One region of the Pantoea alhagi genome, then DNA from elsewhere that is predicted to be linked to it. Evidence: predicted binding sites of a transcription regulator. Region 1 holds the regulator's gene; each other region holds the start of a gene.
The links. The regulator sigma-54, encoded in region 1, starts transcription at its own class of promoters, with help from an activator protein. The targets are predictions, from matches to a motif close to GTTGGCACANNTTTCGCTNT.
Positions count from the first base shown of each region.

Region 2: B1H58_RS02790 (gamma-glutamyltransferase family protein) is a predicted target of sigma-54. The motif match lies at 1,457-1,476, and genes of this name have one in related genera.
Region 3: norV (anaerobic nitric oxide reductase flavorubredoxin) is a predicted target of sigma-54. The motif match lies at 1,211-1,230, and genes of this name have one in related genera.
Region 4: glnA (glutamate--ammonia ligase) is a predicted target of sigma-54. The motif match lies at 1,389-1,408, and genes of this name have one in related genera.

Region 1 is NZ_CP019706.1:1,100,038-1,103,188, forward strand. It holds gene lptA (lipopolysaccharide ABC transporter substrate-binding protein LptA) at 1-193, shown strand, start outside; gene lptB (LPS export ABC transporter ATP-binding protein) at 199-924, shown strand; gene rpoN (RNA polymerase factor sigma-54) at 973-2,406, shown strand; gene hpf (ribosome hibernation promoting factor) at 2,430-2,717, shown strand; gene ptsN (PTS IIA-like nitrogen regulatory protein PtsN) at 2,909-3,151, shown strand, end outside.
Region 2 is NZ_CP019706.1:590,277-593,427, reverse strand. It holds gene B1H58_RS02790 (gamma-glutamyltransferase family protein) at 1-1,424, opposite strand, end outside; gene hpxU (MurR/RpiR family transcriptional regulator HpxU) at 1,544-2,383, shown strand; gene B1H58_RS02780 (transporter substrate-binding domain-containing protein) at 2,582-3,151, shown strand, end outside.
Region 3 is NZ_CP019706.1:470,106-473,256, forward strand. It holds gene norR (nitric oxide reductase transcriptional regulator NorR) at 1-1,110, opposite strand, end outside; gene norV (anaerobic nitric oxide reductase flavorubredoxin) at 1,268-2,734, shown strand; gene norW (NADH:flavorubredoxin reductase NorW) at 2,739-3,151, shown strand, end outside.
Region 4 is NZ_CP019706.1:1,675,012-1,678,162, forward strand. It holds gene glnA (glutamate--ammonia ligase) at 1-1,241, opposite strand, end outside; gene typA (ribosome-dependent GTPase TypA) at 1,677-3,151, shown strand, end outside.

The sequences.
Region 1 (3,151 bases):
GCTTACCGGCAATGCTTATATTGAGCAGCTGGACAGCAACGTGAAAGGCGATCGCATTACCTATCTGGTTAAAGAGCAGAAGATGCAGGCCTGGAGTGAAGGCGATAACAAACGCGTCACCACGGTGCTGGTTCCTTCGCAGTTGCAGGATAAACCCGCCTCCTCATCCACTAGCCAACAGAAGAGCCGCTGATCCCTATGGCAACACTAATCGCTGAAAATCTGGCAAAAGCCTATAAAGGCCGCCGCGTGGTGGAAGATGTCAGCCTGCAGGTTAAATCAGGCGAGATCGTTGGCCTGCTCGGTCCAAACGGGGCCGGCAAAACCACAACGTTTTATATGGTCGTTGGTATTGTGCCGCGTGATGCAGGCCGCATCGTTATTGATGATGAAGATATCAGTATTCTGCCGCTGCACGCTCGCGCCCGACGCGGGATTGGCTATCTGCCACAGGAAGCCTCTATTTTCCGTCGTCTGAGCGTTTATGACAACCTGATGGCGGTGCTGCAGATACGGGAAGATCTCACCACCGAGCAGCGTGAAGATCGCGCCAAAGAGCTGATGGAAGAGTTCCATATTGCGCATCTGCGCGATAGCCTCGGCCAGGCGCTGTCAGGCGGCGAGCGCCGTCGTGTTGAAATTGCCCGAGCGCTGGCGGCAAATCCCAAATTTATTCTGCTGGATGAGCCTTTTGCCGGCGTCGATCCCATATCTGTGATTGATATTAAAAAAATCATTGAGCATCTGCGCGACAGCGGGCTTGGCGTCCTGATCACGGACCACAACGTCCGTGAAACGCTGGCCGTCTGCGAACGCGCTTATATCGTTAGCCAGGGCCATTTAATCGCGCACGGAACGCCGGAAGCTATCCTGGCCGATGAGCAAGTAAAACGTGTCTATTTGGGTGAAGAGTTCAGACTCTGATATGGTGTCAGTTATGACGGTGTTTTATCAGGAATCTTTATTCTGAATATGAAGCAAGGTTTGCAACTCAGACTCAGTCAACAGCTTGCAATGACTCCGCAGCTACAGCAGGCAATCCGTTTGCTGCAGCTTTCTACGCTGGAACTTCAACAGGAGATACAGCTGGCGCTGGAGAGTAATCCGTTGCTTGAGCAGACCGATATCCATGAGGAAGTAGATTCTCTCGAATATGCTGAAAGCGAAGCGCTTGATACGCGTGAGGCGCTTGAGCAAAAGGATATGCCGGAAGAGTTGCCGCTTGATGCAACCTGGGATGAGATCTATACGGCCGGTACGCCCTCAGGCACCGGCAATGACTATCGCGATGATGAACTACCGGTTTATCAGGGCGAAACCACCCAAACCTTGCAGGATTACCTGATGTGGCAGGTAGAGCTAACGCCGTTTAGCGATACCGACCGCGCGATTGCCACCTCGATCGTCGATGCCATTGACGATACCGGCTACCTTACCGTTACGCTGGATGATATCCGCGACAGCCTTGGCGACGAGGATGTGGCGCTGGATGAGGTTGAAGCGGTTCTGAAGCGAGTCCAGCGTTTCGATCCGGTTGGGGTGGGCGCACGTAACCTGCGTGATTGTCTGCTGGTACAGCTTTCACAATTTGCGCGCGATACGCCCTTTCTGGCCGAGGCGCAGCTGATTGTCGATCAATACCTCGATCTGCTGGCCAACCATGATTTCCGCAGTCTGATGCGCGTGACGCGTTTGAAAGAAGAAGTGCTGAAAACGGCGCTGGCGCTGATTCAGTCACTGGATCCACGACCCGGCCAGTCAGTTAACACCCGCGAACCGGAATATGTCATCCCTGATGTGCTGGTGCGTAAAACAGGCAATCGCTGGACGGTTGAGTTAAACAGCGACAGCGTGCCGCGCCTGCAGATCAATCAGCAATACGCCGCGCTGGGCAATTCGGCGCGTAGCGACAGCGATAACCAGTTTATTCGCACCAATTTACAGGATGCGAAATGGCTGATTAAAAGCCTGGAAAGCCGTAATGATACGCTGCTCAAAGTGACGCGTTGCATTGTGGAACAACAGCAGGCTTTTTTTGAGCAGGGTGAAGAGTTTATGCGCCCGATGGTGCTGGCGGATATTGCCCAGGCCGTTGATATGCATGAGTCGACCATTTCCCGCGTTACCACTCAAAAATATCTGCACAGCCCACGCGGCATTTTTGAACTGAAATACTTTTTTTCCAGCCATGTTAATACCGAAGGCGGGGGCGAAGCCTCATCAACTGCCATTCGCGCGCTGGTGAAAAAGCTAATCTCGGCGGAAAACCCCGCCAAACCGCTGAGCGACAGCAAGCTCACTACCCTGTTGTCTGAACAAGGCATTATGGTGGCGCGCCGTACCGTCGCGAAGTATCGCGAGTCTTTATCCATCCCGCCATCAAACCAGCGTAAGCAATTGGTTTGATCATCACTGAGAAGGAAGACGCTATGCAACTCAATATTACCGGGCAACACGTTGAAATCACGACCGCTTTACGTGAGTTTGTGAACACCAAATTTGCCAAACTGGCCCAATATTCTGACCGGATAACCCAGGTTCATATTGTGCTAAAGGTAGAAAGAGTGCAGCAGATAGCGGAAGCGACGCTGCATGTCAGCGGCGGCGAACTGCACGCAACGTCTGAAGCCAGTGATATGTATGCGGCGATCGATGGTTTAATCGATAAGCTGGCGCGCCAGCTAACCAAGCATAAAGATAAGTTAAAACAACACTAATCACCTCGCGGCTTAAGGAAAAACAGGCCGTCAGGTTGCCGGATACGGTAACATGCACAGACCGGGGGCGAGCTTTTTCGCCCCGTTTTTCCATTCACGCCGGCTGGCGAAGTTTTTGCTGCTGTTCTCGTCGCAAGACGCGTAAAGTAGCGTGATGTGCCAGTAAATGTGAACACGCAAGTGAAACTATGATGAACAACGAACTCTCACTGGAACTCAGCTCTGTACTTAGCCTTGACTGTACCCGCAGCGGCGTGCATTGCCAGAGCAAAAAGCGGGCACTGGAAATCATCAGTGAACTGGCTGCCAAACAGCTTAACCTGCCCCATCAGACGGTTTTTGAAGCTATTCTGACGCGCGAACGCATGGGCAGTACCGGTATCGGGAACGGTATTGCGATCCCGCACGGCAAGCTGGAGGAGGATACGCTACGC
Region 2 (3,151 bases), 510 kb from region 1:
CTGAAGCGGCCCTCCAGTTTCAGGGTGTCTGAAGAGTCACCCCAGGTTCGGCCCAGCAGCCAGCGCGGCGCGCTTACTGCTTCCTGAAGCGGCATGCCCTGAATCACATGACGGGTAAATATCGCTGCCTGGGTTTGCGGCTGGCCGTCGCCGCCCATCGAACCGTACACCATTATGCGTCCATCTTTCAGGCGGGCAGCGGCGGGGTTAAGCGTATGAAACGGCTGTTTGCCGGGCAGTAGCGACAGCAAATGGTGTGGATCCAGGCTGAATGCCGCGCCACGGTTCTGCCAGACGATGCCGGTATCCGGCAGCACTACGCCGCTGCCAAACTCATGATAAATACTCTGTATAAAGGAGACCGCCAGGCCGCTGCTGTCCATCACGCCCATCCAGACGGTATCGCCAGGCCCGCGTCCGCTTCCCCAGGGCGCTGCTCGCTGCGGATCGATTTGTTGTGCGCGGGTCGCCAGCAGACCACTTTCCAGCAGCTGCTGCATCTCTTCACGCATATGCAACGGGTCAGTGATATAGCGATCACGCAGGGCAAAAGCCTGTTTTGTTGCCTCGACAATACAATGAATTGTCTGCACCTCATCGGCTTCCGCCATGTTCAGGCAGTCGGTAATGCCGAGGATCGCCAGCGAAACCAGCCCCTGAGTTGGCGGTGCCATGTTGTAAATATCACCGTGCTGATGGGTCAGGTGCAGCGGCCTGCGGCGCTTTGCCCGATGGCGCTGTAAATCTTCCAGCATGATCGGCATTTCCAGCTGTTTCATACCCTGCGCCAGTCGATGCGCCAGCGGGCCGCGATAAAAGCTATCCAGCCCGTTTTCACACAGTTCTGACAGCGTCCCGGCCAGCGCCGGTTGGGTAAAGCGGCTACCGGGACGCGGCGGTGCACCAGCGGGCATAAAAGTGGCGGCGAAGCCGGGCTGACAGGCCAGCTCCTGCTGTTTGGCGTGGGTGGCTGTAGCCTGGGAGGCGGTTACCGGAATGCCGTCGGCGGCATAGCGAATCGCATCGCGCAACAGGCGTGGCAGCGGCAGCGAAGCGCCGCCATATTCCTGCGCAAGCGTAAGCGCTTCCGACCAGCCGCTCACGGTGCCTGCCACGGTCAATGCCGCTTTGGGGCCACGATGAGGAATATGTGGCAGCCCCTGATAAAAGTCGGGATGGGCCAGCGAACCGGCAGCACCGCTGGCGTCAATAGCGATGGGATCGCCCTGCGGCGGCACAATCAGCCAGAAGCCGTCACCGCCCAGACCGTTCATATGCGGATAGACCACCGCAATCGTCGCGGCGGCGGCGACCATCGCTTCGATCGCGTTACCGCCTTCGCGCAGCACCGCCAGTGCGCTTTCGCTGGCAAGATGATGCGGCGTGACCACCATTCCCTGAGGCGCCATATTACTTTGGATCATTGCGTATCCTTATTTGCTTCAGACAAAAAGGTTAAGCAAGAGCTGTTCCAGGTTTGGCAGGGCAGAGAGTGGATCGATTTATGCTATGTTCAGCTGAAACAAAAGTTACAGGGAACTTTATGAAGCAGCTTGATGAACGGCTCCGACAACATTACGGTCAGCTTTCGCCGCAGGAGCAGCGCATTGCCGATTTTGTTTTTGACCATTTCGACGATTTAATCAGCTATAACAGCGCCGAACTGGCACGCCTGAGCGGAGTCTCGAAAGCGACCGTCAGCCGTCTGTTCCGGCGGCTCGGCTATGAGAAATACAAAGATATGCGCGATGAGCTGCGGACTCTGCGCCAGAGCGGCATGCCGCTTACCGATAATCGCGATGCGGTGCAGGGCAACACGCTGCTGTCGCGTCACTATAAGCAGGAGATCGCTAATCTGACGCAGTGGGTCAACAGTATCGATCCGCAGTGCTTTAGCGAGATTATTGCGGCGCTGGGGCAGGCGCGACGTATCTTTATTATCGGAATGCGCAACGGCTGGCCGGTGGCGCTGCATCTGCGTCAGCAGCTGTTACAGGCGCGTACGCAGGTACATATTTTGCCGCAGCCCGGACAGACGCTTGGTGAAGAGCTGGTGGATATCAGTGCGGACGATCTGGTGATTGCCGTCGCTTTCCGGCGGCGTCCACGCATTATGAAATCTTTACTGCTCCAGCTCCAGCAGCAGGCGGTGCCGGTGGTATTGCTTTGCGAGCCGCAGGCGCAGTCGATTATTCCACTGGCACGCTGGCCGCTTTGTACCCCGCTTGACAGCGTTTCCGCCTTCGACAGCTACTCCGCCGCCATGAGTCTGGTTAACCTGTTGGCCAATGCGTTACTGCATGAAGGGCTGGCGCAGGGACGTCAGCGTATTCACGCTATTGCCGATCTTTACCAGCAGCTGGATGAGCTGGAACAGCGTTAATGGGGCACCATTTTGGTGCTTTGCGCCTTTACAGCACACTCTTTTTCTTTCTCTTCTTCTTTTGATGACGGCCTGATAAACGGGCCGTTTTACGCTTTTTACCTCCTTCATTCCTCTGTTCTGCACCTGGCACATTAGTTGCAGAAAGTTTTGTGACGAATCTTTTGTTGCAATATTTCACTCCGGGGCAAAACAGATATGAAAAAATTATCCATGATCATGATGGGCGCGGCATTGATGTTCACCCAACTGGGCAGCGCGTTGGCCGACGGGCTACAGGCCATCGAGCAGCGCGGCGTGCTGCGCGTAGCGGTGCCGCAGGATTTCCCGCCGTTTGGTTCGGTCGGTACCGATCTGCAACCGCAGGGATATGATATCGATATGGCGAAATATCTCGCCAGCCAGATGAAACTAAAGTTGCAGCTGGTGCCAGTAACCAGCGCCAACCGCGTGCCCTATCTGCAAACTGATAAGGTCGATCTGGTGATCTCCAGTCTTGGTAAAAACCCTGAGCGCGCCAAAGCCATCGACTTCAGCCGCGCTTACGCGCCTTTCTTTCTTGGCGTATTCGGGCCGAAAAGCGAGCCTGCGCTAAGCGGTGCGGCGGCGCTTAGCGGCAAAAGCATTGGCGTCACGCGCGGCGCGGTAGAGGATATGGTGTTGAGCGACGTGGCACCAAAAGATGCCACGGTAAAACGCTACGAGGATAACAACACCACGCTCTCTGCATATCTCTCCGGGCAGGTGCAGTATGTTGCCACCGGCAAT
Region 3 (3,151 bases), 630 kb from region 1:
GGCCAGTAAAATAATATCCTCGCCGCGCTCGCGCAGCGCCGGAACCTGCAACGGAAAAACGCTCAGACGATGATACAGATCGGCGCGGAAGCTGCCCTCCGCCACCGCCTGCCGCAGGTCACGGTTAGTGGCGGCCAGAATGCGCACATCCACCTTCAGATGTCGGTCTTCGCCGACGCGCTGCAAATCGCCATACTGTAGTACCCGCAGCAATTTTGCCTGTAGCGTCAGCGTCAGCTCACCAATTTCATCCAGAAACAGCGTACCGTTATCGGCCATTTCGAACTTGCCGGTACGATCGTGTACCGCACCGGTAAAGGCTCCTTTCACATGGCCGAACAACTCACTTTCCGCCACCGTTTCCGGCAGCGCCGCACAGTTCAGATAAATCAGCGGGCTGGCAGCACGCGCCGACTGGCGATGCAGCGCCTGCGCCACCAGCTCTTTCCCCACACCGGTTTCACCACTGATCAGCACATTAAGATCGGTAGGCGCCACCACCGCAATTTCTTTCTTTAGCTGCTGCATGGGCAACGACTCGCCAATCATTTCGCTGCTTTCGCCTGTGCTTTGCCGGTGAGCGCTGAGCGTAAAGGCGTTGCCCGGCTGCTCCAGCTGTTCCAGCAGCAGCGCGTTGTTCAGAGCGCTGCCGGCCAGGCTTGCCACCACCCGCAGCTCTTCATCGCTGTAATCATCAAACTGGCTGGCATTCATGCCGTCCAGCGTCAGCGCACCGATCAGATCCTGACCGGAAAACAGCGGCAACCCAACGCAGGCGTGCACATGCAGCTCATGCCGATCGGGGATCAATCCATCATAGGGATCGGGTAAATCGCTGTCGGCCGGAAAACGCACCACATCTCCGGCGCGGGCAATCGCTTCCAGACGCGGATGCGCCTCGATTTTAAAACGACGCCCCATTACATCTGGTGCCAGTCCGGCGGTCGCCAGCGGACGAAAATGCTGCGCCTCATAGCGCAACAGCGCGGTGGCATCGCACCGCAGCAGGTGATGAATACTGGCGATCATCCGGCTAAAACGATCGGAGCGGGAAAGTCCGTTCTGGATCTCTACCGCCAGCGCGGCCAGGCCTTCAACTGAGATTGTCATACTGTCTTTTCCACAATGTCATTGTTGAAAACACAATAAACCTCAATTGTCACTTTAACAATTATAAAAATAAAAAATCTTAAATATCAATTAAATAAAAGTTGGCACGCCGCATGCACTAAGTAAAGAAACTTTATGAACCTGTTGAGGAACCAAAATGAGCATTCACGTTAAAAATAACATTACCTGGGTAGGCCAACGTGACTGGGAAGTACGTGATTTTCATGGTACCGAATATAAAACGCTGCGAGGCAGCAGCTACAACAGCTATCTGATCAAAGAAGAGAAAAACGTCCTGATTGATACCGTCGATCATAAATTCAGCCGTGAATTCGTGACCAACCTGATGCAGGAAATCGATCTGGATAAAATCGACTACATCATCATCAACCATGCGGAAGAAGACCATGCGGGCGCGCTGACCGAGCTGATGACGCGTATTCCCCATACGCCGATCTACTGTACCGAAAACGCTATCGATTCAATTAATGGTCATCACCATCATCCGGAGTGGAATTTTAACGTGGTGAAAACCGGCGACTCGCTGGATATCGGTAACGGCAAAAAACTGATCTTTGTGGAAACGCCGATGCTGCACTGGCCGGACAGCATGATGACCTATATGACCGAAGATGCGGTGCTGTTCAGTAACGACGCTTTTGGTCAGCACTATTGCGATGAACATCTGTTCAATGACGAAGTAGACCAGACTGAGCTGTTTGAGCAGTGCCAGCGCTACTACGCCAACATCCTGACGCCGTTCAGCCGCCTGGTAACGCCGAAAATCAATGAAATCCTTGGCTTTAACCTGCCGGTAAGCATGATCGCCACGTCTCACGGCGTGGTATGGCGCGATAACCCGACGCAGATTGTTGAGCTGTATCTGAAGTGGGCGGCGGATTACCAGGAAGATCGCATCACCATCTTCTACGACACCATGTCCAACAACACCCGCATGATGGCCGACGCCATTGCTCAGGGCATTAACGAAGTTGACCCACGCGTAGCGGTGAAAATCTTTAACGTGGCGCGTAGCGATAAAAACGAAGTGCTGACCAACGTGTTCCGCTCAAAAGGCGTGCTGGTCGGCACCTCCACCATGAACAACGTGATGATGCCAAAAATCGCTGGTCTGGTCGAAGAGATGACCGGTCTGCGCTTTCGCAACAAACACGCCAGCGCCTTCGGCTCGCACGGCTGGAGCGGCGGCGCGGTGGATCGCCTCTCTACCCGCTTACAGGACGCAGGCTTTGAGATGTCCCTTAGCCTGAAAACTAAATGGCGTCCGGACGGCAAAGCGCTGGAAGCGTGCCGTGAGCATGGCCGCACTATTGCGCGTCAGTGGGCACTCTCTCCGCTGCCGGAAAACGTTGCCCAGCCGGAGCCTGCCGCTGCACCTGCCGCCGCGCTGGATGTGCCGGTTAGCGCCGCGCCGGAAAGCGCCGCCGCAGGCGATGCTGAACAAAAGATGGTCTGTAGCGTATGCCTGTGGGTATATGACCCGGCGACCGGCGAAGATTCTCAGGACGTTGCGCCGGGCACTGCCTGGGCTGACGTGCCGGACGACTTCCTCTGCCCGGAATGCGGCATGGGTAAAGACGTTTTTGACCCGTACGAGGGCTAAGATTATGTCATCAGATATTGTCATTATCGGCTCCGGCTTTGCCGCCCGACAATTAATTAAAAATCTGCGTCAGCAGAATAAAGAGATAGCTATCCGCCTGATCGCGGCGGACAGCTGCGATGAATACCATAAGCCAGAACTGAGCCACGTTTTCTCTCTGGCGCAGCGGGCCGACGATCTGACCCGCGTCACCGCCGCCGAGTATGCGGAGAAGAACAACGTCATGCTGCATCCGCATACGCGGGTAACGCGTATTGATGCTACCACGCACCGCATTGAGACCACGGCGGGCGACTTCGCCTACGGCAAGCTGGTGCTGGCTACCGGAGCCGAGGCACTGGTACCGTCGGTCAGCGGCAGCGAGCTGATGTATACCCTGAACAGCCAGCAGGAGTATCGGCAGTGTGAAGAGAGCCT
Region 4 (3,151 bases), 570 kb from region 1:
GAACCGGCCACTTTTGGAATTTCAGCTTCTTCTTCCGGCGGCAGGTCATACAGGTTTTTATCCATGGCGTCGCCAGGATGGATCTTGTTGATGATACCGTCCAGGCCTGCCATCAGCAGCGCAGCGAACGCCAGGTACGGGTTAGCTGCCGGATCCGGGAAGCGAGCTTCGATACGGCGTGCTTTCGGGCTGGCGACCACCGGAATACGGATAGATGCTGAGCGGTTACGCGCTGAGTAGGCCAGCATAACCGGCGCTTCGTAACCCGGAACCAGACGCTTATAGGAGTTGGTGGTTGGGTTAGCCAGGGCATTAATGGCTTTCGCGTGTTTGATTACGCCGCCGATATAGAACAGCGCCATTTCAGACAGGCCGCCGTATTTATCGCCTGCGAACAGGTTTGTGCCGCCTTTTGACAGGGACATATGGCAGTGCATGCCAGAACCGTTATCGCCAAACATCGGCTTCGGCATAAAGGTCGCGGTTTTGCCGTAGGCGTGCGCCACGTTATGCACGACATATTTGTAGATCTGAATTTCGTCGGCTTTTTTCACCATGGTATTGAAGCGGGTTGCCACTTCGTTCTGACCTGCGGTGGCCACTTCATGGTGGTGTGCTTCAACAACCAGGCCCATCTGCTCCATGGTCAGACACATGGCAGAACGGATGTCCTGTGCGGAGTCAACCGGCGGTACCGGGAAATAGCCGCCTTTCAGACCCGGACGGTGACCTTTGTTGCCGCCTTCATATTCTTTGCCGGTGTTCCAGGCCGCTTCGATATCATCGATAGCAACGTGAGAACCGGATGTGCTGCTGCCAAAGCGGATATCGTCGAACAGGAAGAACTCAGGTTCAGGGCCAAACAGTACGGTATCGGCAATGCCGGAAGAGCGCAGGAAATCTTCAGCGCGCTTGGCGATTGAACGTGGGTCGCGATCGTAGCCCTGCATGGTGCCAGGCTCCAGAATGTCACAACGGATGATCAGCGTGGAGTCTTCGAAGAAAGGATCCAGTACTGCTGTGGACGCGTCCGGCATCAGCACCATGTCTGACTCGTTAATACCTTTCCAGCCGCCGATGGAGGAACCATCGAACATTTTGCCTTCTTCGAAGAAGTCTGCGTTAACCTGATGTGCCGGAATGGTCACATGTTGTTCTTTACCTTTGGTATCGGTAAAACGCAGGTCAACAAACTTCACTTCGTGTTCGTTCATCATCGAGAGAACGTGTTCAGCAGACATACTCAACTCTCCTGGTAATTGTCATTGTCGTCGTGGAAAGAGAACTTCACCCTGCCAGACGCGTAAAGATCAGCGTACAGTAGGCGATAAAGATCTCAGACAAGCTATCAACCGTTGTGGAAACTGTCGTTTTGGCTTGAACTGATTAAAGCGAATTTTGTGCCAACTTTATTATTTTGGCTAAAAAGCGCTATTATAAGCGCTCTCGTCAAACGAGGGATGCACCATGATGGATATCGCGCACCATTGTAGTGCAATTGAGTAGAGTTTGGGCACTGTTATGGTGCAGTTGATCAATCAGGTGCATTTTTTGCACTGAAAGTGGTGTTTAAGGCAAGCCTTGCAGCATTCTTTCTTTGATATTTGTGATCCTGTTCAGTCCTTCGATTAATCCGTGTACAATAGCGCGCTATTTCTAATGCCTGAGGCAAAGCTGTGATCGAAAATTTGCGTAACATCGCCATTATTGCGCACGTTGACCATGGGAAAACCACCCTGGTTGATAAACTGTTGCAACAGTCTGGTACTTTTGATGCCCGTACTGAAGCAACTGAGCGTGTAATGGACTCCAACGATTTGGAGAAAGAGCGTGGGATTACCATCCTCGCGAAAAATACCGCCATCAAATGGAACGACTATCGTATCAACATCGTTGATACCCCGGGACACGCCGACTTCGGTGGTGAAGTTGAGCGCGTGATGTCCATGGTTGATTCAGTGCTGCTGGTTGTCGACGCGATGGATGGCCCAATGCCGCAGACGCGTTTCGTGACCAAAAAAGCCTTTGCGCATGGCCTGAAGCCGATTGTGGTTATCAACAAAATCGACCGTCCGGGCGCACGTCCTGACTGGGTTGTTGATCAGGTGTTTGACCTGTTCGTAAACCTGGATGCCACCGACGAGCAGCTCGATTTCCCGATTATTTATGCTTCAGCGCTGCAGGGTATTGCTGGCGTTGAGCACAGCGATATGGCTGACGACATGACCCCGCTGTATGAGGCGATTGTTAAGCACGTTCCGGCTCCGAATGTTGACCTGGACGGCCCGCTGCAGATGCAGATCTCTCAGCTGGACTACAACAACTACCTGGGCGTTATCGGTATCGGTCGTATCAAGCGTGGTAAGGTGAAACCGAACCAGCAGGTAACGATTATCGACAGCACCGGCAAAACGCGTAACGCGAAAGTCGGCAAAGTGCTGGGTCACCTTGGTCTGGAGCGTATCGATACCGATCTGGCTGAAGCGGGCGACATTATCGCTATCACCGGTCTGGGCGAACTGAACATCTCTGATACGATCTGCGACACGCAGAACGTAGAAGCGCTGCCGCCGCTGAGCGTGGATGAGCCGACCGTAACCATGTTCTTTAACGTCAACACCTCTCCGTTCTGCGGTAAAGAAGGTAAATACGTTACTTCACGTCAGATCCTGGATCGTCTGAAGAAAGAGCTGGTACATAACGTTGCGCTGCGCGTTGAAGAGACCGAAGATGCGGATGCTTTCCGTGTTTCTGGTCGTGGCGAGCTGCACCTCTCCGTACTGATCGAAAACATGCGTCGTGAAGGCTTTGAGCTGGCGGTATCCCGTCCGAAAGTTATCTTCCGCGAAGTTGACGGTCGCAAGCAAGAACCGTTTGAAAACGTGACGCTGGATATCGAAGAACAGCATCAGGGCGCGGTCATGCAGGCGATGGGCGAACGTAAAGGTGACATGAAAAACATGGATCCGGATGGCAAAGGCCGCGTACGTCTTGACTACGTGATCCCAAGCCGTGGTCTGATCGGTTTCCGTAACGAATTCATGACCATGACCTCCGGTACTGGCCTGCTGTACTCTACCTTCAGCCATTACGACGACGTGCGTCCGGGCGAAGTGGGTCAGCGTCAGAACGGCGTTCTGATCTCTAACGG